One region of the Allobosea sp. BIWAKO-01 genome, then DNA from elsewhere that is predicted to be linked to it. Evidence: riboswitches for the same ligand, from Rfam matches in the RefSeq annotation. Region 1 holds a riboswitch; each other region holds the start of a gene.
The links. Region 1 has a riboswitch for cobalamin ahead of BIWAKO_RS21475 (TonB-dependent receptor plug domain-containing protein). Riboswitches for the same ligand answer to the same signal wherever they lie in the genome.

Region 1 (7,761 bases):
GGCCGCTGCTCACCGACGCGACCAGGGGCGTCATCGGCTACGCCTCGCGACAGGAGATCGAGGACGATCTCGTGGTCATGCGCAAGGATCGAGCCGCGCTGGCCAGCGGCCTCGCCGAAGCCTCGCTCGAGCAGATCAAGGCCGACCCCGCCCTGTTTCGCATCGCCACGGCACAGGGCAAGGCCGCCTTCGGCGACAATTGCGCCGCCTGCCACGGCGTCGGCGGCAGCGGCGCCAAGGGCTACCCCAACCTGAATGACGACGAGTGGCTCTGGGGCGGCTCGCTTGCCGCGATCCAGACCACGCTGCAGCACGGCATCCGCGTCGCCGGCAACAACGACACCCGCGTCAGCCAGATGCCGGCCTTCGGGCGCGACGGCATGCTGAAGAGGGACGAGATCAGCGCGGTCGCCAATCACGTGCGCGAACTGGCTGGGCTGTCGACTGCACCCAAGGCGGACCTCGCACTCGGCCGCAAGCTCTTCGCCGATAATTGCGCGGCCTGCCATGGGCCTGCCGGCAAGGGCAATCAGGAGCTCGGCGCGCCGAACCTGACCGACGCCATCTCGCTCTACGGCATGGATCTCGCGTCCCTGACCGAGACCATCACCAACAGCCGCAACGGCGTCATGCCCGCCTGGGGCCAGCGTCTCGACCCGACCACGATCAAGGCGCTGACCGTCTATGTCCACTCGCTCGGCGGAGGCCAATGACATGGCACTCGCGGAAAGCGAAGACGCTCCGCTCTTCGCACCGTCGAAGAAGGTTTACCCACAGAGCGTGTCGGGCCCGTTCCGGCGCGCCAAGTGGCTCATCCTCGTCCTCTGCCTCGGCATCTACTATCTCCTGCCCTTCCTGCGTTGGGACCGCGGCCCCAACCTGCCGAACCAGGCAGTGCTCGCCGACATCGCCAATAACCGCTTCTATTTCTTCTTCATCGAAATCTGGCCGCAGGAGGTCTATTACTTCACCGGCCTGCTGATCCTGGCCGCCTTCGTTCTGTTCCTGATGAATGCCGTCGCAGGCCGGGTCTGGTGCGGCTATCTCTGCCCTCAGACTGTCTGGACCGACCTCTTCCTCGCCGTCGAACGCGCTTTCGAGGGCGACCGGCGCGAGCGGATGAAGCGTGACGAGGGTCCCTGGACCGCCGACAAGCTCGCCCGGAAGACCGGCAAGCACCTGGTCTGGCTCGTGATCGCCTGGTGGACCGGCGGCGCCTGGGTGCTCTATTTCGCGGATGCGCCGACCCTCGTGCGGGAACTCGCGACCTTCACGGCACCGCTCTCGGCCTATGTCTGGATCGGCATCCTGACCTTCACCACCTATGCGCTCGCCGGGATCATGCGCGAGCAGGTCTGCACCTTCATGTGCCCCTGGCCGCGCATCCAGGCGGCGCTGACCGATGACGACGCCCTCAATGTCACCTATCGCTATGATCGCGGCGATCCGCGCGTCTCGGTCAAGCAGGCCACGCGCCTGCGTGCCGCCAACGAGCCGGCTGGCGACTGCATCGACTGCTTCCAGTGCGTCGCGGTCTGCCCGACGGGTATCGACATCCGCGATGGCTCGCAGATGGACTGCATCCAGTGCGGCCTGTGCATCGATGCCTGCGATACGGTCATGCTCAAGATCAACCGCCCGGCCGGGTTGATTGCTTATGACACCGACGACAACGTCAAGCGGCGGATCGCCGGCCAGAAGCCGGTCTATCGCCTGATCCGCGCCCGCACCCTGATCTACACCGCGCTGATCGGGCTCGTCGGCGGAGCCATGATCTACCAGCTCGCAACCCGCAGCACGGCGGGAATCTCCGTGCTGCACGAACGCACACCTCTCTTTGTGACGCTCAGCGACGGCTCGATCCGCAACGCCTACACAATCCGCCTGCTGAACAAACGTCCGGATTCCCGCCCCTTCGCGCTCACCGTCGCCGGCCTGCCCGGTATCCGGGTCGAGACCGTCGGAACCCAGGCGACGGCCGATCTCCGTCCGATCATCACGGTCGACCCCGATTCCTCGCGCGAGATCCGCGCGCTGGTCACGGTTCCGGCCGGCATTCCTCTCGACAAATCCCAGACGATCACCTTCACCGCCTCCGACCTGTTCGCCGGCGAGGTCGTGACGGCCCGGGATCATTTCATCGCTCCCTAGAGAACGCATCATGACCTGTTGCGGAGGCTTCATCATGCCGATCGACTTTCCAGCCCCACCGGCGCCGGCTCGGCGCCGGCCCTTCGAGCTCAGCGGGCGTGCCGTGCTCTTCGGCATGATCGGCTTCTTCATCGTGGTCGCGGGCGTCAATGGCGTGATGATGGTCTCGGCCATCAGGACGATGCCCGGAGCCGATGTGAAGAGCGCCTACGAGACCAGCCAGCGCTTCAACAGCGAGATCGCGCGCATGCAGGCGCAGGCCGCACGCGGTTGGCTGGCCCAGACCGAGATCGTGCGTGCCGGCACCGATGCGATCGTCTCGCTTGCGCTGAAGGACAAGGCGGGCACAGCCGTGACCGGACTTGCAGTCGAGGCGAAGCTCCAGCACCCGGCGACGCGGCAGCAGGACCACGACGTGACACTGACCGAAACAGCGCCGGGCCAGTACAGCGCCAAGGTGCCCGCCCTGCATGCCGGCGCCTGGACCCTGGTGGTCGAGGCAACGCGCGGTGGCGATGCGGTCTTCTCCTCACGCAGCCGCATCATGCTGAAGGACTGATCTCATGGCCGCGCAGCAGGATCTCTCCGTCTTCGTCCGCCATCGCGAAAGCGGGATCGCGGGCATGGAACTCGCGGTGGAGAACATCCGCTGCGCCGGCTGCATGCATGCGATCGAGAACGGCCTTGCCCATGAGGCCGGTATCCTCAGCGCCCGCGTCAATCTCGCGCTGAAGCGCGTCACGGTGGAATGGACGGAGGGCGCACTGCGCCCAGAGGCCGTGATCGAGCGCCTTTCCCGGCTCGGCTTCAAGGCCTACCCCTTCCTGCCCGCCTCCGGGCGGGAGGACGACACAAGCGAGGAAAGGCGGCTGCTGCGCTATCTCGGCGTCGCCGGCTTCGCCTCGATGAACATCATGCTGCTCTCCGTCTCGGTCTGGTCGGGCAATAGCAGCGACATCAATCCGGTCACGCGCGACTTCTTTCACTGGCTCTCGGCCCTGATTGCCCTGCCGACCGCAGCCTATGCCGGCCGCCCCTTCTTCGAGAGTGCGCTCCGGGCTCTGCGCGCCGGCGCGGTCAACATGGACGTGCCGATCACCCTTGGCATCGTGCTCGCGCTCGGCATGTCGGTGGTGGTGACCTGGAACCACGCCGAGCATGCCTATTTCGACGGCGCGGTGATGCTGATCTTCTTCCTGCTGATCGGGCGCTATCTCGACCAGCTGATGCGCCGCCGCACACGCGACCTCGCTGGCAATCTTGCTGCGTTGAAGGCCGAAACCGCGACCCGGCTGATGCCGAATGGCGAGGCGATGGTGACGCCGATCGCGGCCATCGTGCCCGGCGACCGTGTCCTGATCCAACCAGGCGAGCGCGTCAGTGTCGATGGCATCATCGAGACCGGCTCTTCCGAAATCGACCAGAGCCTCGTCACCGGTGAAACCCTGCCGCATGCCGTCATGGCCGGCGCGCAGGTCTATGCCGGTACCGTGAACCTCTCCGGAGCGCTGACCGTCAAGGTCGAGGCTGCCGCCAGCGGCACGCTGCTCGACGAGATCGATGCCCTGATGGCGCGCGCGGTCGAAAGCCGCTCCCGCTATGTCAAGCTTTCCGATCGGGCCGCGAGGCTCTACGCCCCTCTCGTCCACGCTACGGCGTTCGCGACCCTGCTGGGCTGGATCGCCTTCGGCCTGCCCTGGCCCGAAGCGCTGATCATCGCCATCACCGTCCTGATCATCACCTGCCCCTGCGCCTTGGGGCTGGCGATTCCGGCCGTGCAGGTCGTTGCCGCCTCGGCCCTGTTCAAGCGCAAGGTCATGTTGAAACAGGGTGATGCGCTGGAGCGCCTCGCCGAGGCCGATATCGCTGTCTTTGACAAGACCGGCACGCTCACCTTGCCGGACCCCGATCTGGTCAATGGCGATGAGATCGACGCCGCAACCTTGCAGGCCGCCGGCCGATTGGCAGCCGCGAGCCGCCACCCCCTCGCCCGCGCCATCGCCCGTGCCGCCGGCCATCCTGTTCCGACGAGCGATGTCAGCGAAAATCACGGCGCAGGCCTGAGCGCGATCGTGGATGGGATCGAGACCCGTCTCGGCAGCGTCGCCTATTGCGAGGCCGGGGCCGAAGCCGCCATCGTCGCCGCGCACCATCCAGCCGCCTCCCTGATCGCCTGGCGCCATGGAGATGACTGCGCCGTCTTCGCGGTCGACCAACAAATCCGGCCGGAGGCACGCGACTGCATCGCAGCGCTGCGCGAGCTTGGTCTCGAGATCCGCATCCTCTCCGGAGACCGAAGCGAAGCTGTCGCGCCGGTCGCCTCGGCCCTCGGCATCACGGAGGCCGAGTCCGGCCTGCGCCCCGACGAGAAGCTCAAGGCCCTCGATCGGCTCAGCGCCAAGGGGCGCAAGGTGCTGATGATCGGGGATGGGCTCAACGACGCCCCAGCCCTTGCCAAGGCCCATGTCTCGATCTCGCCGATCAGCGCCACCGACCTGGCGCAGGCCTCGGCCGACATCGTCTTCATCGGCGACAGCCTGATGCCGGTCGCAGACAGCCTGCGGATCGCTCGCCGGGCCCGCAACCTCATGCTGGAAAACCTCTGGTTTGCGGTGCTTTACAATGCCGTCGCGGTGCCGATTGCCGTCGCGGGTTTCGCGACGCCGCTGGTCGCAGCCGTCGCGATGTCGGGCTCTTCGCTGGTGGTCACGCTCAACGCACTGCGCGCCGGTCGCGGCCTGCCGCGGCAGAATACGGGAGTGGCGTCATGAATATCCTGGTGATCCTGTTCCCCCTGGCGCTCGGTCTCGGACTGCTGGGGTTGGCTGCCTTCTTCTGGTGCATGCGCACCGGCCAGTTCAGTGATCTCGAGGGACCGAGCTGGCGCATCCTGAGGGATGACGACCTGCGATCGCCTGGCGACACCCGCATCAACGATCATTGACGCAGCAGCCATTCCGCCCTTACCTCGCCGGCGACGGTTCCCTTAGGGGATCAAAAGGGAATGCGGTGCGGATGGTTCGCCATTCAATGCCGTAGCTGCCCCCGCAACTGTAAGCGGCGAGCCTTTCGCCACACGCCACTGGGGCCCTCGGACCTGGGAAGGCGGCGTCAAGGCACCGACCCGCGAGCCAGGAGACCTGCCGTCAGCCGTGGTCACACGCGAACACGTTCGGACGGGGTGTTTCGATCGCTTGTTGAACCGCACGCTGGCTAAGGGCAGCGGGTGGGGCCTCGCGTTCGCGGTGACGTGCCACTGACGTCAACGCCCGAGGTCCCATCGTGATCCGCCCTCCCAAGGTTGCCCGGCGCAGCCGGCTTCTCATCGCCCTGCCGCTCCTCGTCTCCGCCGGCTCCCTCCCCGCCAGCCAGACCTGCGCCCAGTCAGCCACCGAATCGATTGCCCTCGACGAAATCGTCGTCAGCGCCACGGCCCGGCCCACGCCAGCCCGCGAAATCGCCAATTCCGTGACGGTCATCACCGCCGGCGATATCGAGCGCGAGCAACGCCGGACCCTGCCGCAGGCGCTGGCCGCCGTTCCCGGCCTCAATGTCGTGCAGACCGGCGGGCCGGGCGGGCTGACCTCGGTCTTCATCCGCGGCACCAACTCCAACCACGTCAAGGTGTTGATCGACGGCATCGAGGCCAACGACCCGGCGACCCCGAACCGCTCCTTCGATTTCGGCTCGATGCTGACCGACGACATCGAGCGCATCGAAGTGCTGCGCGGACCGCAAAGCGGCCTCTACGGCGCCAACGCGCTGGGCGGCGTCATCTCGATCACCACCAAGCGCGGCGAGGGTTCGCCGAAGCTGACGGCCCGCGCCGAGGCCGGCTCATATGGCACCTTCAACCAGGCGGTCGGCCTCAGCGGCGGCGATGATCGTTTCAACTACGCCCTCAGCATCGCCCATTTCAAATCGGATTCGACCCCGGTGACGCCTCCCGGGCTCGTTCCACCCGGACGCCGCAGCAACCCGAATTCCTACGACAACTGGACCTATTCGGCCCGGTTCGGCGTCGCGCTGTCCGATACGCTGTCGCTGAACTGGGTCGGCCGGTACACTGACGGCTACCTGCTCTTCACCGGCGATTCCGGCTTTCCGAGCACGCCCAGCGGCTTCCGCAGCAGCCAGGACTACAAGCAGGCCTTCACCCGCGGAGAGGTCGTCTGGGACCCGCTTGGTGGGCGCTTCGTCAATCGCTTCGGCCTGTCCTACAGCAATCAGGACCGCACCGGCCGCACGCCGAATGCGATTGGTATCCTCGGCCTGCCGACGGAAAACCTCGGCGAGCGCACCAAGGTCGACTGGCGCGGCGACCTGGAGCTGATGAAGGGGCAAACCCTGGTGATGGGCCTGCAATATGAGCGCGAACGGCTGGAAACCCGCGCGCTCACGGCATCCAACGGCAATACGGGCGCCTTTGCCGAACTGCAGTCGAATTTCGGCGACCGGCTCTTCATGGTCTCGAATATCCGCTACGACGATGACGAGACCTTCGGCGGCCACACGACGTATCGCTTCGCGCCGGCCTATATCGTGCCGGGGACCGAAACCAAGCTGAAGGCAAGCTACGGCACGGGGTTCAAGGCGCCGACGTTGAGCGAGCGCTTCAGCGATTTTCGCCCGGCCTCCAACTTCTTCGGCAATCCCAACCTGAAGCCGGAGGAAAGCCGCGGTTGGGATCTCGGCTTCGAGCAGCCCTTGCTCGCCGACAAGGTCCGTTTCGGCGCCACCTATTTCCACAACGACATCGAGAACCTGATCGTCACCAACGTGGCGCGGGACTCCTATGCCAATATCGGCAAGGCCACGACCAAGGGTGTCGAAGCCTTTGCCGCGCTCGAAATCTCGCCGCAGTTCAAGGTGCGGGCCGACTACACCTTCACCATCGCCAAGGACGACATCGCCCGGCAGGAACTGCTGCGCCGTCCCCGTCACAAGGCCAGCGTGACGGCGAGCTGGACTCCGGTTGACAAGCTCACCCTTTCGGCGACGCTGATCTATGTGGGTGAGCGCGTCGACGGAAACCGTGACTTCTCGATCTCGCGCATGCGGGCGCCGGGTGCGGCCATCGTCAATCTCGCCGCCGAGTACCAGGCGACGGACAGGCTCAGTGTCTTCGGTCGCATCGATAACCTGCTGGACAAGCGCTACGAGAACCCGGTCGGCTTCTTGGTGCCGGGTCTGAGCGCTTATGGCGGTCTGAAGGTAACGCTGTGAGGCGTTGGGCGGCCCGTGCGATGACCGGCAGCGCCGTTCTGGCGCTTGGCCTCTTTCTCGGTTTCGGCGGCCTGACGGCCGCCGAAACGCCGGCCAAGCCATCCCGCATCGTCTCGCTGAACATGTGCACGGACGAACTGGTGCTTCGGCTCGCCGAGCGCGACCGCATCGCCTCGATCACCTGGCTCTCGCAGGACCCGCGCAACGCCAACATGGCCGAGATTGCCAGGACCATTCCGGCCAATCACGGCCTCGTGGAGGAGGTGCTGAGCTACAAGCCGGACCTGATCATCGCCGGCGCCTATACGACGCGCAGCACCGTCGCGTTGCTGAAGAAGGCGGGCGTACCGGTCCGCGAGTTCGGGGTGCCGCGCAATCTCGCTG
Region 2 (7,761 bases), 650 kb from region 1:
CCTGCAAACTCGCCGCGGCGCTCGTCAGAGGCTCCGGCGCAAGAGCCATCGCCATCGCGTCTCGACAGGTGGATTGCGCGATAGTCGTCCAGGCCCAAGGGCGGCCGGTGCGCGATCAGGATGAAAGTCGCCAGCGGCAAGTCCTGGCGCAAGGTCGCGAGCAGATCGCGTTCGGCCGCCGGGTCGAGCGCACTGGTCGCCTCGTCGAGTACGATCCAGTCCGGCTTCTGGAGATGGATGCGGGCGAGCGCCAGCCGCTGACGCTCGCCGCCGGACAGGCCGCGGCGCGCGTCGTTCCAGGCCGGCTCGTCGATCTCCCACAACTGGGTCATGCCGACGGCCCCCAGGGCTCGCTCATAGTCCTCTGCCCGATGGGTCTCAGGAGAGGCGGGATAGGCCAATGCTCCCCGCAACCCGCCGAGGGGCAGGTAGGGCTGCTGCGGCAGGAAGACCATTTTGGCATCCGGCCGTTCGATTTGCCCCGAGCCATGCCGCCACAGTCCGGCAAGGGCCTTCACCAGGGCACTCTTGCCATGCCCGGAGGGCGCTGAAATCCAATAGGTCCCGCCTGCTTCAAGCCTGATCTCGGGGAGGGGCTCGAGGGCGCGGCCGTCAGGGACGCGGAGGGCGACATCCTGCAGCAGGATCCGGTTCTCCTGTCCCGTGACGAGCGCTGGCCGCGGCGTATCCACGTTGTCCTCGGCCGCCCCAAGGAAATGACTCAGACGGCTGGCCGATGCCGCGAGCTCGGCAAGATCGCGATAGGAGAAGATGAACCAGGACAGCGTGGTCACGACATTCTGGAAGGCCGAGCCGATCTGCATCAAACCGCCGAAGGTGACGCGCCCCGCCAGGAAGGCCGGCAACGCAAGGAAGAGCGGGATGCGCAGGACCGTCTGCATATAGGGCCTGGTGAAGCAGCCGAGGATCAACTCGCGATTGGCGAGGCCGCGCCAGTTCTGGATGATCGCGCCGAAGCGGTCCGCGAGCAGGCGCCGTTCAGCGGCCTCGCCATTCGCGAGAGCGACGGCCTCGACATGCTCGCGCAGCCGCGTCAGTGCGAAGCGGAAATCGGCCTCGCGGCGCTGCTGCTCGAAGGCGAGGGATTTCAAAGGCTTGCCGAGCCAATGCGTCAGGCCGCTCGAGATCGCGACGTAGAGCGGCGCAGCCCAGACCATGTAGCGCGGGATCTCGACCGCGACGCCTCCAACCGTGAAGGCGAGGGGAAAGGTCGAGAGCGACCACAGGATCGCGAAGAAGGAGACCAGCGCGACGGTGTTGGTGATGAGCTCGATCGCCTCGCCGGTCAGCTTGTCGACAAAGATGCGGCAGTCTTCGGCGATGCGCTGGTCCGGGTTGTCGAGGCCGTTATCCGTGCGGTCTCGCAGATGCCAATAGGCCTTGTTGGAGAGCCAGCGGTCGAGCGCAGCTTCGGTCAGCGAGCGGCGCCAGCGGATCTGCAGCATCTTGCGCAGGTAGCTGCCACTCAGGAACAGGCTCACGCTGATCGCGACCAGCCCGAAGAACACCGCGATCTGGTGCAGTGTCGCCTCGACATCGAGCTTCTGCAGCGCATTGTAGAAATCCGCCGTCCAGGCGATCAGGCGGACCGAAACCTGGACACCGGCCAAGCCGAGCCCGAGCACGAGCGCGAAGTAGACCAATCCGGCCCGCCCACCCGGCCCGCTGATGCAGAGCCGGGTCAACAGCGTGATCTGCGAGATGATCTTGGTCACGAAGAGGCCCTGGGCGAACCGCGTCGCGGCGAGGGCGGCTCCGGCGTGTCGAGCCTGAAGATCGCGTCGCCAATGCCCTTCAGGCTTTCCTGGTCATGGCTGGCACGGTCGGTCGGCAGCAGGACAGCCAGATCATCGATGCCGAGGTCGCGGAGCTGATAGGGCGTGCCATGGCCGTATTCGAGATGGCCGCGCCCGATGATGCCGACGACGAGCGGGTTGTCTTGAGCCCTTGCCAGATGATCGGCGATGCCGCAGGCGAAGGCGCGATCCCAGGTCTGCTGGGCTCGAATGAAGCGATCGAAGCGATCCGGTTCCATGGCGCGCGGGCGATCTGGCCCGGAAAAACCGCTCATGATTCCGGCGAGGTAGCGCCGGTACCCCTCCGTCGCGGGGGCAGCCGGCGTCACGCCATCGCGCTCATCGACGGGGATTGCATCCCAACCGACCTGGCCGACACGCGTGACCAGCGGCCGATGGCAGTTGAGCGCGAGCATCGGCACGCGCTGCTGTCGGCAGAAATGGAAGAGCGGCAGGTAGAGCTCGGGATCGAAACCCCAGACCTGTGCCCATTCCGACCGCTCCAGGAAGGTCGCGGTGTCCATCTCGCCCTCGACCCAGCCGTCTAGCACCGGCTGGAGCCGGCGCGGGAACATCTCGAAGCCGACCGCCATCTGCGGCCGCAGCGCGTGCAGGAACGCCGTGACATGGAGCTGCCAGCGATGGATCTCGGCGATGTCATGGCTCTCGCCGAGCAGCACGACGCGCTTCTGCGCCATCGTCCGCAGCAGATCGTGCTGGGCAATAGCCTCGCCGGTCTCCAGCAAGAGCCAGGTCGCGCGCGGATGAGCCAGAGACACCGATCCGGCGGTGAGGGAGGGCTCAGCCATGGGCGTTGCCGAGCGGAACGCCATCGAAGGCCGCGGCCGGGCCGCGCAGCACGAGGCCGAACGGCTGGCCGTCGGAATCATGCGCCGCAAGCTCGACCTCTGAGCCGACGACCTGCCGCAGCCAGCCTGCGACCGCACCCGCGCGCAAGTGAAGGTGGAAGTCGCCCTGCATGATGTTGACGAAGCCCATGGCCGGCTTCGGCTCCGGCAGCGCACCTCCCCAATGCTGGGCCAGACCTGGTTTCGTGAAATCGATCGAGACCGGCACGGCATTGCGCAGGATCGCGGCGAAGGTCGCGGCACCGAGATCATCCTGCGGCACATCAGGCGATCCGCCGCCGGCAGCGCTCTCGCGCTCGACCGGCTCCAGGGCCTCGCCGGGGCCGAATAGGGCAAGCGCCTTGTCGAAGAGCTCCAACCCGTCGAGCCCGATCAGGCTGAACAGCACCTCGCCGGCAGCGTCCTGGCACTCGAGCCGGGGCAGCACCCGGTCGCGCATCTTGCTGGTGCGGTCGGCGACCAGTCGGGTTACGACCGAAAGATCGAGCGTGCTGTCGTGGAATTCTCCTTCAAGGCGCGCCTTGGTCCCGTCGATCGTGACGGTGCCGACTACGCCCATGCGCTCATGCGTCGCGCCGCCGGAGCGTGCGCTCAGCATGACGCGGCCCATGGCGGGCAGGCTTGCCAGGATTTCGGCCGAGGGTTGCTTCAGCAGTTCGCGGGGATGTGTGGTGTTTGTCATAGGGGACTCCAAGGAAAGGATGCGACGCTCCGGGGTCTCGCTCGGAGCGTCGCGTGACTGACCGCAGCCGTTGCAGCCGCGGTCGCGAATTGGGTGGCGCTAAGTCGTTGCGTCTCAGAACTCGACTGAGGCTGCGAGCTTGAAGGTACGGCCAGCCGCGGTCTGCAGTTCGAGCGGATTGGTCGCGGCGACTGCGGCCGAAGCAGGAACCTTGTCGAAATTATAGACGTTCGAGAAATAGCGGCGATCGAAGATGTTCTGCACGCCGCCGCGGACGGTGATGTGCGAGGTCGGCTTCCAGTTCAGGAAGGCATCGAACACGGTGTACCCTGCCGGCTTGAAGATAGTCGGCGCGCTGGCGCGCGTGACGCCGGCTCCGAAGGTTCCGATGACCTCCGCCTCCAGCCCATATTCCGGCATCAGGTATTTCAGCCCGGCCACGGCGGTCAGGGGAGTGGTGGCATTGTAGGGCGTGGTCAAAGCGCCAGCGTCGGTCTTCTGCGTGCCGTACTGGTAGCTCAGCGCGACATTGGCGAGCCAGCGCTCGTGGAATTTCCACTCGGCTGATGCCTCGATACCGGAAATCTTCACGCTCGAGAGGTTGCGATAAGTCAGATCGGTCGAACCGGGGATCGGCGCGAAGTTCTGAATGAAGTCCTTGTAATCGGCATGGAAGACGCCGACCGAGAACCAGCCATTGTCGAAGCGACCTCGGAAGCCGGCCTCGTAGGACGTGACGCTCTCGGGCTTGAGATCGGGATTCGGGATCAGGTTCTGGGTGCCCATCGGCAGCGACGTATAGAGCTGCTGCGCGGTCGGCATCTTGAAGCCCTGGGCGTAGCGGGCATAGAGCGAATAGGTCTCGTCGAGCTTGAAGATCGTGCCGACCTGCGGGATCAGCTTATGCGAGTCGATCTCGCGCGGAGCCTTGCCGGGCACGATGACGTAACCTGGCCCAATGCTCGGGTCGATCTTGTAATTGGCGTAACGGACACCCGGCGTGATCGTCCAGCGACCATTCATCAGCTCGATTTCGTCCTGCAGATAGAAATCGTAGCGCGTCGTCGTCGCGTTGGCGAAGTTGAAACCGCCTGCAATCGTCGTGGTGGTGACGCCGGTCGACATGTTCCGGACGTCGTCGCGACGCTCGTAATCGGTTTTGGTGACGTCGCCCTGGAACCCGTAGGTCAGCCTGTGGAAGCTCGAGCCGAGTGCGAAGCTCGACTTGGCCTGGATGTCGAGCTGCGAGAATTGCTCGGAATAGTCGAGGAAGCCGCGCGTGAAGCGCTCCTGGTTATTGGCCTGCGTCTGGAACCGGTTATTGGTGACTTCACGCTTCTGCGGCGAGAAGGATGCCTGCCAGCGGATCGAGTCAAGGAAGCTCGAGCCGACATCCCATTGATGCTCGAAGGCGATGCGTTGGCGCGACTTCACCTCGTCTCGGATGTAGGGTCCGTTGCGAATGCCGGACGAGACGACGTTGTAGTCCCAGAGCTGGTTGACCTTTGAACTGTTGTCGAAATACTCGCCGGTCAGCTTGAACGTATGGTCAGTCGTCGGCGAGAAGACGATCTTGCCGAAGGCGTTCCAGACCGTGCTGTCGAGCGGGTTCAGCGTGTCGCAGCCGAGATAGCGCAGGCTCGGCACAGGGCAGCCCCAGCGGCCGCCATCGGCCCGGGCACGGCCAAGTTTGGCCTCCTCCGCTGTCTTCTGGCTCAGGCCGACAATGGCCTCGAGGGCAGGGGTGAGCCTGAAGGCTGCGATGCCGGTCTTGGTGAAGGAGCGGTCGAAACTGTCGTAACCGGCATCGAGACGCACGGCATAGGGCTTGTCCTTGCCCTTCAGCAGGTCCTGCGGATCGAGCGTACGATAGGCGACGATGCCGCCCAGCGCATCGGCGCCCCAGAGCACCGAGCCTGGCCCACGCACGATCTCGACACTCTTCAGGAAGGGCATGTCGACGAAGTTGCGGTTGCCGTCGGTGATGCGTTCGATCACGCGCGATCCATCGATCTGCATCTGGACGCGGTTGCCGCCGACCCCGCGGATCGTGAAGCCATCGAGGTTGCCGAACGGGTCGGTGCCGCTGGTGAGGCGGTTGACGCTGACGCCCGGCTGATAGCGCACGAGGTCCTGCATGTCGCGCGTCATGCGCTCGTCGAGTTCCTGCCGTGAAATGACGTTCACGACGCCGGGAACATCGAGAGCCTGCTTCTCACCACGCGTCGCCGTGACCGTAATCTGGTCGAGCGTGAACGCCGGTGACGCACTGCCGCCATCCGCGATAGCTTGAGAGTAACAAATCGTGCTTTGAAGAATTGTAAAAAGGAAAGCGGCTGAAAAATATAGTTTTGATTTGTTCTTCATTGGAAGACCCCAGTCCATTTGCGGGTGGATGTAGTCCTCCGTTGATAGGATTCGCAATTGTAAATTTAACACAGTGTTTTCTGATGCGACTTCATCTCGCAAAGTACATCTGCAATTTATAGTAGATGTAGATTCTAATTATTCTACTTTAGCAATCTCAAGGGAACTGCTTGCCCCGCATCGTCAGCGCGCAACCAGGGAACGTCCCGCAGTCGGGGGTAGCGTCAGTCGACGTAGAAAATGATATGGAGACATAAAGATGTCTTTATATTTCCATTGACCGCAGCGGCCATTTGGACCTAGGTTGGGCTGTCGTGGTTCTCCGGGTCTGTTTGCCCGGAGCTAAGAGGGAAGCCGGTGCGTCGGGGTCGCTATTGACCTGGGCAAGGCCGGCGCTGCCCCCGCAACTGTAAGCGGTGAGCCGCTGTCCAAGATGTGTCACTGAGGCCGGCAAGGTCTCGGGAAGGCCGGACAGCAGCGATGACCCGTGAGCCAGGAGACCTGCCTCGACGAATTGAACGTCCTCGGGCGGGGTGTCCCGGTGGAGCGCTTTGCGATTGCGCAGGCTCTTCGCCGGCGGAATCCTGGACGCGTCCGCTTTGGCCTTTGCCCCCAACTTTTGGGGTAAGCCTATGTCATCTTCACTTCCTGTCGCGACCCTTGGCACGCCGCGCATTGGTCCGCGCCGCGAACTCAAGTCCGCTCTCGAAAGCTATTGGTCGGGCAAGTCGACCGAAAAGGACCTGCTCGACACCGCCGCGGCATTGCGCGCCGCCAACTGGGCCCGCCAGAAGGCGCGCGGCGTCACTGTCATCCCGTCGAACGACTTCTCGTTCTACGATCAGGTGCTGGACACCAGCGCGATGGTCGGCGCGATTCCCGACATCTATGGCTGGAAGGGCGGTCCGGTCGGGCTGGCGACCTATTTCGCCATGGCGCGAGGTGCGCAAGGCGAGACCGAGCCGCACACCTCCTGCGGCCATGCCCACCACGACCACGAACATTCCCACGGCGCCCCGGCGCAGGAAATGACCAAGTGGTTCGACACCAACTACCACTACATGGTGCCGGAATTCGCGACCGGACAGCGCTTCGCGCTCTCCTCTCTCAAGGCGGTCGACGAGTACCGTGAGGCCAGGTCACTCGGCTACGACACTCGCCCGGTCCTGCTTGGACCGGTCACCTATCTGAAGCTCGGCAAGAGCAAGTATGCCAGCCTCGATCCGCTCTCGCTGCTCGGCGAGCTGCTGCCGGTCTATATCGATGTGCTGCGCCGCCTTTCTGCCAATGGCGCCGAATGGGTCCAGATCGACGAGCCTTGTCTCGTGCTCGATCTCGAAGAGGCCGCCTGTGACGCCCTGCGCCGGACCTACGCCACCATCGCCCATGCCTTGCCGCAGCTGAAGGTGATGCTGACGACCTATTTCGGTGCTCTCGGCGACAATCTCGACACAGCGGTCACGCTGCCTGTCGCCGGCCTTCATCTCGACCTCGTGCGCGCTCCCGCGCAGCTCAAGGAGGTGCTGGCCAAGGCGCCGCGTGGGCTCGTGCTGAAGCTCGGCATGATCGATGGCCGCAACATCTGGCGGGCCAACCTGCCGGCGCTGCTCGACCGCGTCGAGCCGGTTGTCGCCAGGCGCGGTACCGACCATGTCCAGATCGCGTCGTCCTGCTCGCTGCTGCACACGCCGATCGATCTCGATCTCGAAACCGATCTCGATTCCGACCTGAAGAGCTGGCTCGCCTTCTCCGTGCAGAAGATGGGCGAACTCTCGGTGCTGGGCAAAGCCCTCGCGGGCGGCCGCGACAGCGTCAGGGATGCGCTGGACGCCTCGGCGGCCGCAGCGGCGGCCCGAAAGGCCTCGCCGAAAGTCCACGACGCCGCAGTGGCTGCGCGTGTCGCGGCGGTGACGCCCAGCATGACGGACCGCGGGAGCCCCTTCGCCGCCCGCGCAAGATTGCAGCGCGAGCGCTTCAACCTACCGGCCTTCCCGACGACGACGATCGGCTCCTTCCCGCAGACAGC
Region 3 (7,761 bases), 630 kb from region 1:
CAGACCCTGATCGAGAGCGGACGGGCCCTGGAGCAGCAACTGCGGCCCGGCGATCTCGCTCAAGCCGAGCACTGGTTCCTGGGCAATAGCCTGCGCGGCTTGAGGCCCGCTCGACTGACGCGCTGAAGCCTTCGAGGCTAGCCAGCGAGTGAGCGCGCGGTCAGGACGAAGACGGGAACATTTCCCGGATAGGGGGAAGCGGGGAACAGGTGCTGCCAGCGTCTGAACCCGGTGAAACCCGCTCGCGTGAGCAGGTCCTGCGCTGCGGCTTCCGTCAAGCCATCATGCAGGGGTAGCCGTGCGGCAAGCTCCTCTGGATAGGTGGAACGATATTGAGGAGCCACCGACCATAATCCGTCGGATACGAGCACGAGACCGCCCGGTCGCAGAATACGATGGGCCTGCAGCAACGCTTCAATGGGGCGCTCGAGCGTCCAGAGGACATTGCGGAGCGTGACGATATCGGCGGACGCATCAGCGATCTCGGCCGCTTCGATCGTGCTGTCCTGAAACGCAATGGCGAGGCCGGCTTGCCGAGCCACCGCACGAGCGACCTCAAGCATGTTCGCAGACCCGTCGCAGGCGCGGACGCGATGCCCCAGCGACGCAGCAAGGAGGGCGCAAGCGCCCGTCCCGGTCCCGAGATCGACAACGTCCTTGGGGCCATCCGCCTGGAAGGCCGCCTCAAGCACGGCCTGCCAGAGCTCGCGCTGGGCAACATGGGAGGCAGCACCATCAAATTTAGGGGCACGGGCGTTCCAGTAGTCGGTGACGCCGGCCCCAACGCTTCGCTGCATCGTCATCTCTTTCCACCTCAAAAGGGTTCGATCAGGTATTCGATGCGCCTCCGGCCCGATGCGGCGCGGCGGATGGAAACCGCGACACCAAAGACATGCTGGATCAGCGCTTCGGTCATCACGGTTTCCGGCGTCCCGGCATCGACCAGCTTGCCCGCATGCAGCACGGCGATCTCGTCGCAGAAAAGCGATGCCAGGTTGAGATCGTGCAAGGCCATGATGCAGGTGATACCCAGGCGCCTGATCAGGGTCAGAATCGATAGCTGGTGCTGGATATCGAGATGGTTGGTCGGCTCGTCGAGGATGAGTTCACTCGGCATTTGCGCCAATGCGCGCGCGATATGGACGCGCTGGCGCTCGCCGCCCGATAGCGTGTGCCAGAACTGGTCATGTCGATCGGCCATATCGACGCGTGCCAGCGCGGCCTCGACCGCGTCTTCGTCGGCCGCTGTCCAGGACGCGAGTGCGCCGCGATGCGGGGTCCGTCCGAGCCTGACGACGTCGCATACGGAGAGCTGGATTTCGGTCGTCGCCTGCTGCTCGACAAAGGCCAGGCGCCGGGCGAGGTCGTGCCGCGACAAGGTGCCGATCTCGCGGTCATCCAGCGTCACCACGCCGCTTGCAACCTTGCGCAGGCGACACAGCAGCCTCAACAGGCTCGACTTTCCCGAACCGTTGGGGCCGATGAGACCGAGGATCTTTCCGGGTTCGGCGTGCAGCGTCACGCCGTCCACGATCATGCGCCCTCCGGCGCTCCAACGGACGTCGCGCGCGGCCAGTGTCATGCCGGTCGCCTTGCGCGATAGAGTATGAAGGCGAAAGCCGGGGCGCCAAACAGCGCCGTCACGACGCCGATCGGCAGAATCTGCTGCGGCACCAGCGTCCGCGACAGGATGTCGGCCAGGATCATGAAGATCGCACCGATGATCAGGCATGCCGGGAGCAGCCGGGCATGGGCCGGGCCCGTCAGGAAGCGCGCCGCGTGGGGTATGACGAGACCGACGAACCCGATCGTGCCGACGATGCTGACCATGGTCGCGGTCATGACGGCTGTCGTCACGAACAGCACGATGCGCACACGGGTCACCGCCACGCCCAATGCGGCAGCGGCATCCGCCCCGAAGGCGAACGCATCGAGCGCCTTTGTATGGAAGATACAGACGGCGAAGCCCGCGAAGGCCACTGGCGTGGCGAGCCAGACATCGGGCCAGCGCACGCCCCCGAAATTGCCGAGGAGCCAGAACATCACGCCGCGGGCCTGTTCGGCACTGGCCAGCGTGGTGACGATCGTCGCGGTCGCCGCATTGAAAAGCTGCGATCCGGCGACGCCTGCGAGAATCACACGGTCGGTCGCGCCGCCGGCCCCTGCGGCGAGCAAGGCGACGATGACGAGCGCGGCAATGGCGCCGAGGAAGGCACCGCCGGATATGCTGAGCGCAGCGCCGCCGAAGCCCAGGATCATCACCGCGACCGCACCCGTCGAGGCTCCGGCCGAGATCCCGAGGATATAAGGTTCTGCGAGAGGATTGCGCAGAAGCGCCTGCAGGATCGCGCCCGAAAGCGCGAGCGCACCGCCGCAGAGGGCCGCCACCACAGCCCGGCTCAACCGGTAGTCGAAGATGACGCCCTGCTGGATCGCGCTTACGGGGTAATCGAGATCGAACAACCCGTTGCCGACGGCCTTGAAGACCGTGGCAAGCGGGATCGACATTTCGCCGATCGTCACGGCGAGCGCGATCGCGAGTATCAGCAGGGCGAAGGCGAGGATCGCTACTGCGCCCCTCGCCAACCAGTTGGGCCGAGCCACTCCATGGCTCACTTGGTGAGGCCGAAGCTCTTGATGCCGTTGGCCAGCGCCTCGATACCGTCGATCGTATCAAGCCCGGCCCTGGTCGCGCCGACATCCATGATCACGATCCGCTGCTGCCGGCTGGCGTCGAGCTTGCTCGCAACCGCGTCGGTCTTGAGGAAGTCGAGCTTGAGATTGATGTCGTCTGCCGGGAAACGCCGGCGATCCATCTTGACCACGACGATGACGGCAGGGTTGGCGGAAGCGACCGTCTCCCAACCGACCAGCGGCCATTCCTCATTGGTGGTGATGACGTTCCGGGCGCCGAGCTTCGACAGGATATAGGCAGGCACGCCATTCTTGCCGGCCAGGAAGGCGTCCCCCTTGATGTCCTTGCTGGAGAACCAGACGACGACAGGAACATCCTGCGGCTTGATCCCGGCAACTGAAGCGACCGCCTTGTCCTCGCGCGCCTTCAATTCGGCGACCAGAGCTTCGGCGCGATCGGAGACATCGAAGATCTGCCCGAACTCGCGAATATTGCGGTAGACGAGTTCCATCGTGAACATCTGCGTGCGAACGCCGTCGCCAGGCCCGGAATTGTCCTTGCCGACGCAGTCGGTGGGCGAGACGTAGGTCGGCACCTTCAGCTTCGCAAACTGGTCGCGCTTGCCGACGATGCCGTTGGGACCGATGTGCCATTCGAACATCGCAGTCACGAGGTCGGGTTCCTGGGCGACGACCGCCTCGAAACTCGGATCGTTGTCGGCAAGCCGCTTCACCTTGGCGTTGACCGCCTCATAGGGCTTCGCAACAGGGCTGAACCACACGGCTGTGCCCACGACCTTGTCGCCGAGCCCGAGTGCGTAGAGGATTACGGTCTGCGTCTGTCCGACCGCCACGACGCGCTTTGGCGCCTGGTTGAACGTTATCGTCTCCCGGCAATTCTCCAGCGTCAGCGGATACTGCGTCGGCGCGGCCAAGGCCGCTCCGGACATCGACATGCCGATGGCTGCGACGAACGAAAGGCAAGAAAGGCGTGCGGCGCTGCGCATTGAAGTCTCCGATAGCGTCGAGCGGCGGCATGCCTCGCGAGGCGCGGGGCCCTCGCATGGCTGACCCTGTAATGTAACAGTATTACAATTTTGATAGACTGCTCGATACGTCTGCGTCAAGCGCTCTGCCGCGGCTGCGACGGCGTGGTTCAGCATCATGGACATGGAATTCATCGCTCCCCGAGATGACGAGCCGGGAGCTTGAGCGGATAGGTTCGGGGGTGTCGGTCCACGACCTGCCGCCGACGCAAATCCCCCCGGACACCCCGCCCGAAAGACGCTTCTGCGATCAGGGCAGGTCTCCTGGCTCGCGGGTCAGCGCTGGCTTCGCCCGGCCTTCCCGGCGCGAGAGCGCCAGTGGACGATGGGAGAAGAGCTCGCCGCTTACAGTTGCGGGGGCAGCCTCGGATTCGGCGCAGGGCGCCTCACCGAATTCCCTCTTAGCTTCGGGCCTGGACCCGAGGAACCTTGATCGCGGCCGACCATAGAGGGGCCCAAGGCGGCGTCAAGCTGCAGGCCAGTCCGTTGGAGGCTCTGATTGCGCATGACGACGCGATTATCGAGATTGAGCCGCCTGCTGACGGAGTCCTGTAGCGCGGTGGCCCATCTTTCTCGGCCTACTCCCAGCTCAGGGCGCCGCCGTTCTGGTATTCGATGACGCGGGTCTCGAAGAAATTCTTCTCCTTCTTCAGGTCCATCGCCTCGCTCATCCAGGGGAACGGGTTTTCCGTTTCCGCGAAGACCGGCGCGAGGCCGAGCTGCGCGCAACGGCGGTTGGCAATGAAATGCATGTACTGCTCGCAGAGCGCAGCATTCAGGCCGAGGAAACCGCGCGGCATGGTGTCCCGGCCATAGGCGGCCTCGAGTTCGGCAGCGTCGCGGATCATGCCGCGCAGTTCATCCTGGAAGGCCTTGGTCCAGAGATGCGGGTTCTCGATCTTGATCTGGTTGATCACGTCGATGCCGAAATTCAGATGAATGCTCTCGTCGCGCAGGATGTACTGGTACTGCTCGGCGATGCCGACCATCTTGTTGCGCCGGCCGAGCGACAGGATCTGGGCGAAGCCGGTGTAGAACCACATGCCCTCGAAGATCACGTAGAAGGCGACGAGGTCGCGCAGGAAGGCCTGATCGGCCTCGGGCGTGCCGGTCTCGAAATCGGGATCGTCGAGATGCTGGGTATGCTTCAGGGCCCAGGCCGCCTTGTCGGTGATCGAGGGCACCTCGCGATACATGTTGAAGAGCTCGCCCTCGTCGAGGCCGAGGCTCTCGACGATGTACTGGAAGGTGTGGGTGTGCACCGCCTCCTCGAAAGCCTGGCGCAGCAGGTACTGCCGGCATTCCGGATTGGTGAGATGGCGGTAGATCGCCAGCACGATGTTGTTGGCGACGAGGCTTTCCGAGGCCGCGAAGAAGCCGAGATTGCGCTTGATCGCACGGCGCTCGTCGTCGGTCAGCCCGTCCTTCGACTTCCACAGAGCGATATCGGCCTGCATCGAGACCTCTGTCGGCATCCAGTGGTTGTTGCAGCCGGCGAGGTATTTCTCCCAGGCCCATTTGTACTTGAGCGGCAGGAGCTGGTTCACATCGGCGCGGCAGTTGATCATCCGCTTCTCGTCGACGCTGACGCGGCCGCCGGAGCGATCGATCTCGCCGAGGCCGGTGGCATCGGCATGGGTTCCGCCGGCCGCGGCCGGATTGAGATCGAGGGCGGCGGCAGGCTTGCTGTCTGACCAGTCGAGCATGATGAATATCCAATCGGGTCTGAATGTCATGGCCGGGTCTGCCCCGGCCGTCCGTATCGTTCGCTATCGGGCAGGGTCGGGCATCCATGCGCGCCGCGAAGGCGAGCGTGGACGCCGCGGCTGCCTCACTGGCAGGCTTCGCAGGTCGGATCGTCGATCGAGCAGGCGTTCGGCACGGCCATGCCATTGTCGAGCGGGATGTCGACGAGGATCGGCTTGGCCGCGACGGGGACCGTCGCCGACACCGCATTGAGCTTGCCGTCAGTGCCCTTCAGCGTCGACTTCTCGACATGGGTCGCCGAGAGCGCGCGCAGGTAATAGGTCGTCTTCAGACCGAGCCGCCAGGCGAGGCGATAGGCCTCGTCGAGCTTCCTGCCGGAAGGCTGCGCCATGTAGAGATTGAGCGACTGGCCCTGGTCGATCCATTTCTGACGGCGTGCGGCGGCGCGGATCAGCCAGCTCGTCTCGATCTCGAAGGAGGTGGCGTAGAGCGCCTTGAGATCGTCGGGGACGCGGTCGATCTGACTGACCTTTCCGTCATAGTATTTCAGGTCCGAGACCATGACCTCGTCCCAAAGATCGCGCGCCTTGAGATCGCGGACGAGGTCGGCATTCACGACCGTGAAGTCGCCCGACATGTTCGCCTTGACGTAGAGCTGGCTGTAGGACGGCTCGATCGACTGCGAGACACCGACGATGTTGGAGATCGTTGCAGTCGGGGCAATCGCCATGCAGTTCGAGTTGCGCATGCCGGTGGTCTTCACCCGCTCGCGCAGGCTGTCCCAGTCCAAAGTCGTCGAACGATCGAGCTCGACATCGCCGTCGCGGGCGTCGGAGAGAATGTCGAGCGAGTCGATCGGCAGGATACCCTTCGACCAGAGCGAGCCCTCGAAGCTCGGATAGCGACCGCGCTCGGCGGCAAGATCGACCGAGGCCGAGATCGCAAACCAGCTGACCGCCTCCATCGAGCTATCGGCGAAGGCGACGGCGCCCTCGGACGCGGCGGGCAGGCGCAGGATCTGCAGCGCATCCTGGAAGCCCATGATGCCGAGGCCGACCGGGCGATGACGCAGGTTCGAGCGGCGCGCCTCGGGGATCGTGTAGAAATTGATGTCGATGACATTGTCGAGCATTCGCATCGCGGTCGCGACCGTCTTGCCGAGCCTGGCCCGGTCGAGCCCGTCGGCCGTCACATGGGCTGCCAGGTTGATCGAGCCCAGATTGCAGACGGCGACCTCGTCGGCCGAGGTGTTCAGCGTGATCTCGGTGCACAGGTTCGAGGAATGCACGACGCCGGCATGCTGCTGCGGCGAGCGCAGGTTGCAGGCATCCTTGAAGGTGATCCAGGGATGGCCGGTTTCGAACAGCATGGTCAGCATCTTGCGCCAAAGATCGAGCGCGTTCAGGCGCTTGAACACCTTGATCTCGCCGCGCTCTGCCTTGGCTTCGTAGGCCTCATAGGCCGCCTTGAACGGCTTACCGTAGAGATCGTGGAGGTCGGGCGTCTCGTCGGGCGAGAACAGCGTCCACTGACCTCCGGCCGCGACCCGCTGCATGAACAGGTCGGGGATCCAGTTCGCGGTGTTCATGTCATGGGTACGGCGTCGGTCGTCGCCGGTGTTCTTGCGCAGGTCGAGGAACTCCTCGATGTCGACATGCCAGGTTTCGAGATAGGCGCAGACGGCGCCCTTGCGCTTGCCACCCTGGTTGACGGCGATCGCGGTGTCGTTGGCGACCTTGAGGAAGGGAACGATGCCCTGGCTCTCGCCATTGGTGCCCTTGATATGGGCGCCAAGGCCACGCACCGGCGTCCAGTCATTGCCGAGCCCACCGGAATATTTGGCCAGCAGGGCGTTGTCCTTCACCGCCTTGAAGATGCCGTCGAGATCGTCCGGCACCGTGGTCAGGAAGCAGGAGGAGAGCTGCGGCCTGAGGGTTCCTGCGTTGAACAGGGTCGGCGTCGAGGCCATGAAGTCGAAGGAGGAGAGCAGGTCGTAGAAGGCGATCGCCCGGGCCTCGCGGTCGATCTCGCGGATCGCCAGACCCATCGCGACACGCATGAAGAAGGCCTGCGGCAGCTCGAAGCGATTGCCTCGGACATGCAGGAAATAGCGGTCATAGAGCGTCTGGAAGCCGAGATAGTCGAACTGGAGGTCGCGTTCCGGTTTGAGCGCCGCGGCAAGCCGGGCAAGATCGAAGCGTCCAAGCTCGGGATCGAGCAGCTCGTTGGCGATGCCGGTCTTCACATAGGCGTGGAGATAGTCGCCATAACGTCCTGACATTTCTGACTGTGTCGCCTGTTCCGGCCGGCCGGAGACGAAGCTCAGCGCCTCGCGGCGGAGCTTATCGAGCAGCAGGCGTGCCGAGACCTTGGA
Region 4 (7,761 bases), 3.1 Mb from region 1:
TATCGAACAGGCCTGGGTCAGCGCGCTAATCTGGTCGTCGTCGAGATCGCGCAGGCGATGGATCCTGTCAGGCGCAGCCCGCCGGTATGCCGCAAAGCCTGACAACAGCCCTGCCGTTACGGCGCCCGCATCATCGGATGCGACCGGACCAAGCCAGCCGCCTTGCGGCAGGCCGATCACGACGGAGCCCTGGTCAATCGCAACCACCCGCAGATCGCCGGCAAAGCCATCGAGTGCGAGTTCGCCGCCGCCATCGACGATGACGCTGGTCTTGGGCGGCAACCCTGAGATGGCGCGCCCCTGGCGTTCCAGCGATGCGGCCAGAATGGCGGCATCGATCAGATCGCCCGCATCCTGGCCGGCGAGCGGTGAGGCGAGCACGAGGCGCTGTGGCCCTGGCCCGCCGGCTTCGTCGACGAGCCGCTCCGCCAGCAAGGCCTCGACAAGGGTGGGATGGGCCTCCTGCCGCACACCCCTGATCTGGAGATTGCCGCGGCCGGAAATCTCGATGAGGCCATTGCCCGTCTCTTCGGCCAGATCCGTCAGGCGTCGCAATTGTGCGGGCTGCATCCGCCCGCCCGGCGGGTGCAGTCGCACGAGCCAGCCGTCCCCGGTTTCCATCGGCCGGAGCGTGCTCGGACACCAGCCGCGCCGGAGCGCTTGCTGCGTCGGGGCGATCATTCCGCCGCGTCCTTGCTGGTGAGGAAGGCGGCCACGGAATTGCGCCGGCTCTGCCAGAGGCCGCGCCGCTCGGCTTCCGTCAGCCGCGCGCGGATCGAGGCGGCCGCGGGCGCATTTGCCTGTTCCAGCGCGCTCCAGATGGCCGGGTCGGCGCAATAGGCCTGGAATACGGCGTCGAACAGCCCGTCCGAGACCGCGTCGGTGCTGGCCGCATAGACGAAGAGCGTGTCGATGGTCTCGGCGAGTTCGGCCGCACCGCGCCAGCCATGAGCAAGCTGGCCTGCGATCCAGCGCGGGTGGCAGAGCCGGCCGTGGACGATGCGCGCAATGTCCTCGGCCAGGGTGCGCGTCTTCGGTGCGTCCGGGTTGGAGCTGTCCAGGCTGTAGAGCGCCGCCTCGCTCCCGAGCGCCTGCGCCGCCGCTGCAAAACCGCCGATCACATCGGCGGCGCTCGTCGCTTCCAGAATGTCGCGCCCGGCCGTGTCGCTGATATGGACGAAGGCGTTTGCCGAGGCGACGCGACGCGCGAAGCCGGGATCGGCGCTGGCCACACCCTCCGCACCACCGAAGGCATGACTGCTGGCTGCGAGATAGGCTGCGCCAAGGTCGCCGCGGCTCTCCCATTGCCCATCGAGCGCGCGGTCGGCCATGGCCGCGCCGAAGCGGCCGGGTGCCGGGCCGAAGATGCGCGCGGCGTCTTCGCCGCGCCGGCGGGCTGCAGCAGGCTCGTTCCACTCATCGGCTTCGTCGAGCACCGCTACGGCACGTGCTGCGGCATCGATCAGCGCGATCTGACCTGGGAATGTGTCGCGAAAGGCGCCGGAGATGCGGATGGTGAGGTCGATGCGCGGGTGTTCGAGCCTGGCCTGCGGAATCACGGAAAATCCGGTCACGCGCGTTGAAGCGTGATCCCAGAGCGGCGCGACGCCCATCAGGGCAAGCGCATGCGCGATGTCCTCGCCGCCGGAGCGCAGTGTGGGCGAAGCCCAGAGATCCATCACGATCCGGCGTGGATAATCGCCGTGATCCTGGAGATGGCGTGCGATCAGCGACGCTGCGGCGCGCACGCCGAGGCGCGCGGCGGCCCGGGTCGGGATCGCGCGCGGATCGAGCGTCGAGAGGTTGCGGCCGGTCGGCAGCACATCGCTCTGCCCGCGATGCGGCGAGCCGGCAGGGCCGGGCGGAACGAACCGCCCGGCCAGCGCGCGCAGCAGGTTGTCGCGCTCGTTGCGGGATGACGCGGGATCATGCGCAGCCCGCCCGAAGACATGCAGCCCATCGCGGAAGGGCAGTTCGGCGATGTCGCAGAGATGCGCGTCGAGCTGGGTCAAGGCGCTCGCCATGTCGAGATCGGGCGTGACACCGCAGGCTTGCGCCAGCCCGCTTGCTTCGGCTCGCCCGCGGATTTCACGGGCAACGATCTCGGCGCGGCGCGGATCGAGGACCTGCGCTTGCGAAAATTCCTCGACGAGATCGCGCAGCAGCCCCACTTCGCCGGAGGCATCGGCATGCACCAGTTCGGGCGGGAGATGGCCGAGCGTCACGGCCGAAAGCCGGCGCTTGGCAGGAGCCGCCTCGCCGGGATCATCGACGACATAGGGGTAGATCACCGGCAGGCCGCCAATCGCAAGCCGCGGCCAGCAGCTTGGCGAAAGAGCCACCGCCTTGCCGGGCAGCCACTCGGTCGTGCCATGTGTACCGAGATGGATCAGCGCGTCGGCATCGGCAACCCGCCGGAGGCCGAGATAGAAGGCGAGATAGGCATGGCCCGGCGGCGCATCGGGGTCGTGATAGCGCGCCTTGCGGTCGGGCGTCGTGTCGCGCGGGGGCTGCAGCGCAATGGTAAGACGACCATAGCGGACCGCACGGAAACGGAAGGCCGAGCCGTCGCAGGCGCTATCCGCCTCGGGTTCGCAATGGGCCGTGACGAGTGCCCGGCGTGCCGCGTCGGGAATCGCTGCGAGCCAGACGCGATACTCGGCGAGCGGGACTGCAAACTCAGCCGGCCCTTCAGTCAACGCCTGCATCAAACGCGTGTCGTCACCGTGAGCGAGGTGGCCATTCCGGCTCTCCCCTGGCGCGTCCGGGATCACAGTCAGCGCGGATGGGGCGACATCGTATCCGGCCTGCGCCAGCAGTTCGCAAATGGCCGCGACACTGGCTGGGGTATCGAGCCCGACTGCAAAGCCGGCCCGCCCTCCGCGCGCCGGGTAGTCGGACATCACCAGGGCGAGCTTGCGCTCGGCGGCCGGTTTGCCGGCCAGTGCGATCCAGCCCGACGTGAGATCGGCAAGGGCGGCCACACCATCGCGATCAGGAACCAGCCGGCGGCTCGTCAGGCCGGTCCGTCCGTCCGTCATCTCCGCCTTGAAGGCGACGGGAAGAGCGCCCAGCCGCCCGTCGAATTCCGGCAGGGCCACCTGCATGGCGAGATCGGCCCCGGAAAGCCCGCGTGGCGAAGCCTCCCAGGCATCGCGCGGACTGCCGACCGGTACCGCCTGCAGAATCGGGCAGTCGGCGGCATCCAGCACGAAATCCGCGCTGTCGCGGGCCGAGAACGCAGTGGTGGTGATGATGGCGGCGGGCTTGCGTGCGGCGATCAAGGCCGCAAGTTCGCCGGTGACTGCCGGGTCCTTCAGGCTCGTCAGGGCCAGGATCAACGGGGCATGGCCGCGCGCGCTCACTGTCTCTGCGATTGCCTCCGCCATGGCGGTGTCCCCGGCGGCGACGCTGGAGCGATAGACCAGGACCGGGACCAGCGCATTCGCGACGGGGCACTGCGAGAGCGCTTCACGCCATGCCAGCGGAGCACCGCCCGCGCCAAGGGCGAAGAGCGAGGGCAGAGGGATGGGGGCGAGGTCGGACGCATCGCCTTCACCGCGAAGGAACGCATGCACCCGTCCGAGTAGCCGGCGCATATTCTCCGCACCGCCGCCGGCGCGGAAATAGGCGAGGAGCTCCGCAGCGAAACGCGGTTCGACGGTGCCATACTCGGCCAGCCGCTCATCAGGCCGGTCGTCGCCGGGCAGCACGACGAGCGGTATCCCGCCCCGTCGGCAGATTTCCGCAAGCTGCTCGATGCCGTAACGCCAGTAGTCCAGCCCGCCGAGACAGCGGATCAGCACGAAGCGCGAATGCGCCACCGTCTTCTCGACGAGAAAATCGACGGAGAGTGGGTGCTTCAGCCGGCGCAGCGAGGCGAGCCTGACAGCGAGCTCGCTTGCGCCGGCCGCGGCCGCCAGCGCCGAAAGGTCGCTGTCGGCGAATGAAAGCACCAGCACATCCCCCGGCGGCAGGGCGAGATCGACGGCATCTTCGCCGTCGTCGAGCCTGATCTCGCTTGAGGGGAGGAGGTGCATGGCTCAGCCCGCGAGGGCGGCCTCCACGGCCTTGCGATCGAAGCCCTTCAGGCCAATCACCACGAGCCGACCATCCTTGGCTTCGCCGGCCGTCCAGGCCCGGTCGTAATGGTGGCTGACCCGGCGGCCGACGCCCTGGACGACGAGCCGCATCGGCTTGCCCGGAATCGCGGCAAAACCCTTCAGGCGCAGCACGCCGTCGGCTTCAGCTGCCCTGGCAACGCGGGCCGCCAGCTCCTCGGGGGAGGTCGCAGCGGCGAGAGCGAAATCAAGGCTCTCGAAATCGTCGTGGTCGTGGTCCTCGGCGCTCTCGTGATGCGAGGGGCGTCCAGCGAGGTCGGCCTCGGCAGCCGCGTTGAGACCGACGATCAAGGCAGGCTCGACCTTGCCATGAGCCGTCTCGACGATCTTGATCGCCTTCGGCAGATGCGCGGCGATCTCGGCCTTGACGCGTTCGCGGCCGGCTGCATCGACGAGGTCGCTCTTGTTGAGCAGGATCAGGTCGGCGCAGAGGATCTGGTCCTCGAACACCTCTTCGAGCGGATTGTCGTGCCCGACCGCGGCGTCTTGGGCCGCCTGCGCGGCGAGAGCGTCCGGATCATCCGCGAACTGGCCATCCGCCACCGCCGGTCCGTCGACCACGGCGATGACGCCATCGACCGTGACGCGTGACCGGATGGCCGGCCAATTGAAGGCGTTGACCAACGGCTTCGGCAGGGCAAGCCCCGACGTCTCGATCAGGATGTGCTCCGGCGGGTTCGGCCGGTCGAGCAGCTTTTCCAGCGCCGGCACGAAGTCGTCGGCGACGGTGCAGCAGATGCAGCCATTCGGCAGTTCGACGATGTCCTCCGCCGTGCAGCCGGAAATGCCGCAGCCGGCGATGAAGGAGCCGTCGAAGCCGAGATCGCCGAACTCGTTGACCAGCACGGCGATGCGCTTGCCCCCGGCATTCTCCAGCAGGTGCCGGACCAGTGTGGTCTTTCCGGCGCCGAGGAAGCCGGTGATGATCGTGCAGGGGATCTTGCCCAGCGAGCGGGCTTGGGGAGCGTTCATGATCTCATCCTTGTTGGCGCGCCGGGAGAGGCGGTACGCGCGCGACCACGCCTTTGCGGAACGAAGCGGGTCTTTCTTTCCAGGGAACGATACCGTTTGCGCTGGCTGCAAAGCTCGCAGCTGCGTTAACGATTTCGGCGATATGGCTGTCTGCGTCGAGATCGCCGATCAGATAGGTCCATTTGCCGTCGGCCGCTAAGGCGACGGTGCAGGGGCGATTGCAGACCGCGAGGCAGTCGACGGGTTCGACCGGAAGCGTCCCGCCGTCGCGCGCAATGCGTTCGCGCAGCGCCTCGGCAAAACCAAGTCCGGGCTGGTCGTACCCCTCCGGCAGGTCCGCCCGCGCGCGCCGGCAGGCGACGCAGACGAAAATGGTGACATCGCCTTCGGGCATAGGCCGGTTCCTTTGCTTCCGGCGCGATCCCGTAGGATCGCGCTCAGCGTCAGGCTTTGGCCAGGGCTGCGGCACGGCGCGTCGCCCAGGGCCAGAGCACGCCGACGGCAAAGCCGGTGGCGAGCCAGAGGGCGGCCTGGAGCGCGAGCGAGAGCGCGGCGAAATGCGCTGCAATTTCGGCCGGGACCTTGCTCTCCGGGGCGGCAGGATGTGGTGCGCCGATCAGATGGGGAACGAGCATGGCAAGCACGGCAAGCGCCCGCAGCCAGCTCGTGTCTGCCCGCAGGAAGACCCAGAGGCCGCCGGCGGTGACGAGCGCCGTGGCGATCCACCAGGCCTGGCGGTGGAGAAGTTCGGCCGACGCGCTGCCGGGTAGTTCCGGCGCGAGCCCGGTCGCCGGCACCAGGCCGAAGGCCAGGAAGCCGCAAGCCGCCCAGATCAGTGCGGTCCGTTCCGTGATGGCATCGCCCGCTGCGATCATGCCGCCGAGCAGCAGGGCGGCAAAACCGATCGCGGTCGCAATGGTGACGATGGTGGTGAAGGCAGTGCGCTGCAAGCCATCCTGTGGCTTCCACTCGGCGTGGTCGGCTGCGTCGGCGCCGCCATGGGCAAGGACGATCCTGGCATCGCCGGTGAAGCTGGCGTGCTGAAGCTCGGCTGCGCGCAACGCCGTCTCAAAGGTTTCCGCCTTGAGGATCAGCGGCGTGGTGGTGACATGCTGGAGTGCTGCGACCAGAAGCCCAGCAAGAAGCCCGGCCAGAAGACTGACCGTGAGAACACGATTGACCATGGTGTCTTTCCCTCAGTGGCAGGGAAAGGCGAGGGTGTGGCGCGTGTCGTGGGCTGCGTTGTGAACGCTGGTCGAATGGGCGAAGCCGACGGTGAAGATCAGGGCCGCGCCGAGTGCCAGGGCAGCTGCGACAGCCTTGACGCGCTCGGAAGCGCTGGCCTGGGTGGTGATCGAAGCCGTATTCGTCGTCATCTCGGTCTCCTTGGCCACCCCGCCGGCAGCCCGTTGGATTGCATCACTCGCTGACGGCAGGTCTCCTGGCTCGCGGGTCCGGATCTCTCGCCGCCTTCCCGGGACAATCCCAGTGGCCGATGGCGCGAAACTCGCCGCTTACAGTTGCGGGGGCAGCCGCGGTATCGCACCGCGTTCCCTTTTCACCTCGTTGCAGAGGCACCGTCGGGGATGATCATTAGCCATCTGCACGGTGCTGTGCAATGCAGCGATCGTGATTGCGAGCGCAGTGAAGCGATGTGATCTCTTGTGGCCGGTCCCGGCTTGCTTCGCTGCGCTCGCCAGGTCCGTTCCTTAGGCTGATCTTCCCTGGGCTGAGATTTTGGCAGTGGCAGCGATCCTTTCCCCTCTCACCCTCGTTCTGGGCGGCGCCCGCTCCGGCAAGAGCCGCCATGCCGAGGCCCTGATCGAGATGGTGCCGGCGCCATGGATCTATCTCGCCACGGCGCAGGCCTATGACGATGAGATGCGCGCCCGGATTGTCGAGCACCGCGCCCGCCGGTCGAAGGAGTGGATGACCGTCGATGCTCCGCTGGAGCTGGCGGAGGCGATCCGCGCGGTTCCCGCGGGGCAACCCGTTCTGGTGGACTGCCTGACGCTCTGGCTGACCAACGTGATGCTGGCGGAGCAGGATGTGGCGGCTGCAGGCCGAGGACTGGTCGAGGCCTGCGTCGCGGCGCGAGGCCCTGTGGTCCTGGTCTCCAACGAGGTCGGGCTCGGTATCGTGCCTGAGAATGCGCTCGCCCGACGGTTCCGCGACGAGGCGGGGCGGCTGCACCAGATGCTTGCGGCGCGGGCCGACCGGGTGATCTTCATGGTCGCCGGTCTGCCGATGCAGGTGAAATGAGCAGGAGGTTCCGATGACGATCGATGCTGACGAGGCCGCCCGCCACAAGGCCAAGATGGAAAAACGCAAGGCGGTGCAGGACGCCGAGGTCGCCGCCAAGACGATCGAAAAGGGACTCCTGATCGTCAATACGGGACCAGGCAAGGGCAAGTCGACTGCCGCCTTCGGATTGATTCTGCGGGCTCTCGGCCATGACTGGCGCGTCGGGGTGGTGCAGTTCATCAAGGGCGCCTGGGCGACGGGTGAACGCAAGGCGCTCGACGCCTTCGGCGATCGCATCGTCTGGCACACGATGGGCGAAGGCTTCACCTGGGAAACGCAGGACAAGGCCCGCGACATCGCGGCTGCCGAGCGCGCCTTCGCCAAGGCGAAGGCGTTGATGGACGATCCGGAGATACGCCTGCTC

Region 2: another riboswitch for cobalamin. It lies ahead of metE (5-methyltetrahydropteroyltriglutamate--homocysteine S-methyltransferase); the one in region 1 lies ahead of BIWAKO_RS21475 (TonB-dependent receptor plug domain-containing protein).
Region 3: another riboswitch for cobalamin. It lies ahead of BIWAKO_RS24510 (ABC transporter substrate-binding protein); the one in region 1 lies ahead of BIWAKO_RS21475 (TonB-dependent receptor plug domain-containing protein).
Region 4: another riboswitch for cobalamin. It lies ahead of BIWAKO_RS06670 (CbtB domain-containing protein); the one in region 1 lies ahead of BIWAKO_RS21475 (TonB-dependent receptor plug domain-containing protein).

What each region holds. Positions count from the first base shown of each region.
Region 1 covers NZ_BCQA01000001.1:4,593,676-4,601,436, reverse strand. Annotated here, with positions in the region: gene ccoP (cytochrome-c oxidase, cbb3-type subunit III) at 1-713, shown strand, start outside; gene ccoG (cytochrome c oxidase accessory protein CcoG) at 715-2,151, shown strand; gene BIWAKO_RS21490 (FixH family protein) at 2,186-2,710, shown strand; gene BIWAKO_RS21485 (heavy metal translocating P-type ATPase) at 2,715-4,922, shown strand; gene ccoS (cbb3-type cytochrome oxidase assembly protein CcoS) at 4,919-5,095, shown strand; cobalamin riboswitch at 5,113-5,313, shown strand; gene BIWAKO_RS21475 (TonB-dependent receptor plug domain-containing protein) at 5,434-7,377, shown strand; gene BIWAKO_RS21470 (ABC transporter substrate-binding protein) at 7,398-7,761, shown strand, end outside.
Region 2 covers NZ_BCQA01000001.1:5,242,919-5,250,679, forward strand. Annotated here, with positions in the region: gene BIWAKO_RS24550 (ABC transporter ATP-binding protein/permease) at 1-1,736, opposite strand, end outside; gene BIWAKO_RS24555 (ChaN family lipoprotein) at 1,733-2,626, opposite strand; gene BIWAKO_RS24560 (hypothetical protein) at 2,619-3,368, opposite strand; gene BIWAKO_RS24565 (TonB-dependent hemoglobin/transferrin/lactoferrin family receptor) at 3,483-5,753, opposite strand; cobalamin riboswitch at 6,034-6,258, shown strand; gene metE (5-methyltetrahydropteroyltriglutamate--homocysteine S-methyltransferase) at 6,368-7,761, shown strand, end outside.
Region 3 covers NZ_BCQA01000001.1:5,226,252-5,234,012, forward strand. Annotated here, with positions in the region: gene BIWAKO_RS24490 (aminodeoxychorismate synthase component I) at 1-126, shown strand, start outside; gene BIWAKO_RS24495 (class I SAM-dependent methyltransferase) at 138-797, opposite strand; gene BIWAKO_RS24500 (ABC transporter ATP-binding protein) at 815-1,582, opposite strand; gene BIWAKO_RS24505 (FecCD family ABC transporter permease) at 1,579-2,604, opposite strand; gene BIWAKO_RS24510 (ABC transporter substrate-binding protein) at 2,613-3,641, opposite strand; cobalamin riboswitch at 3,918-4,127, opposite strand; gene BIWAKO_RS24515 (ribonucleotide-diphosphate reductase subunit beta) at 4,259-5,386, opposite strand; gene BIWAKO_RS24520 (ribonucleoside-diphosphate reductase subunit alpha) at 5,512-7,761, opposite strand, start outside.
Region 4 covers NZ_BCQA01000001.1:1,466,854-1,474,614, reverse strand. Annotated here, with positions in the region: gene cobG (precorrin-3B synthase) at 1-681, opposite strand, end outside; gene cobN (cobaltochelatase subunit CobN) at 678-4,040, opposite strand; gene cobW (cobalamin biosynthesis protein CobW) at 4,044-5,093, opposite strand; gene BIWAKO_RS06680 (DUF1636 family protein) at 5,098-5,487, opposite strand; gene BIWAKO_RS06675 (CbtA family protein) at 5,537-6,277, opposite strand; gene BIWAKO_RS06670 (CbtB domain-containing protein) at 6,290-6,469, opposite strand; cobalamin riboswitch at 6,508-6,690, opposite strand; gene cobU (bifunctional adenosylcobinamide kinase/adenosylcobinamide-phosphate guanylyltransferase) at 6,831-7,355, shown strand; gene cobO (cob(I)yrinic acid a,c-diamide adenosyltransferase) at 7,369-7,761, shown strand, end outside.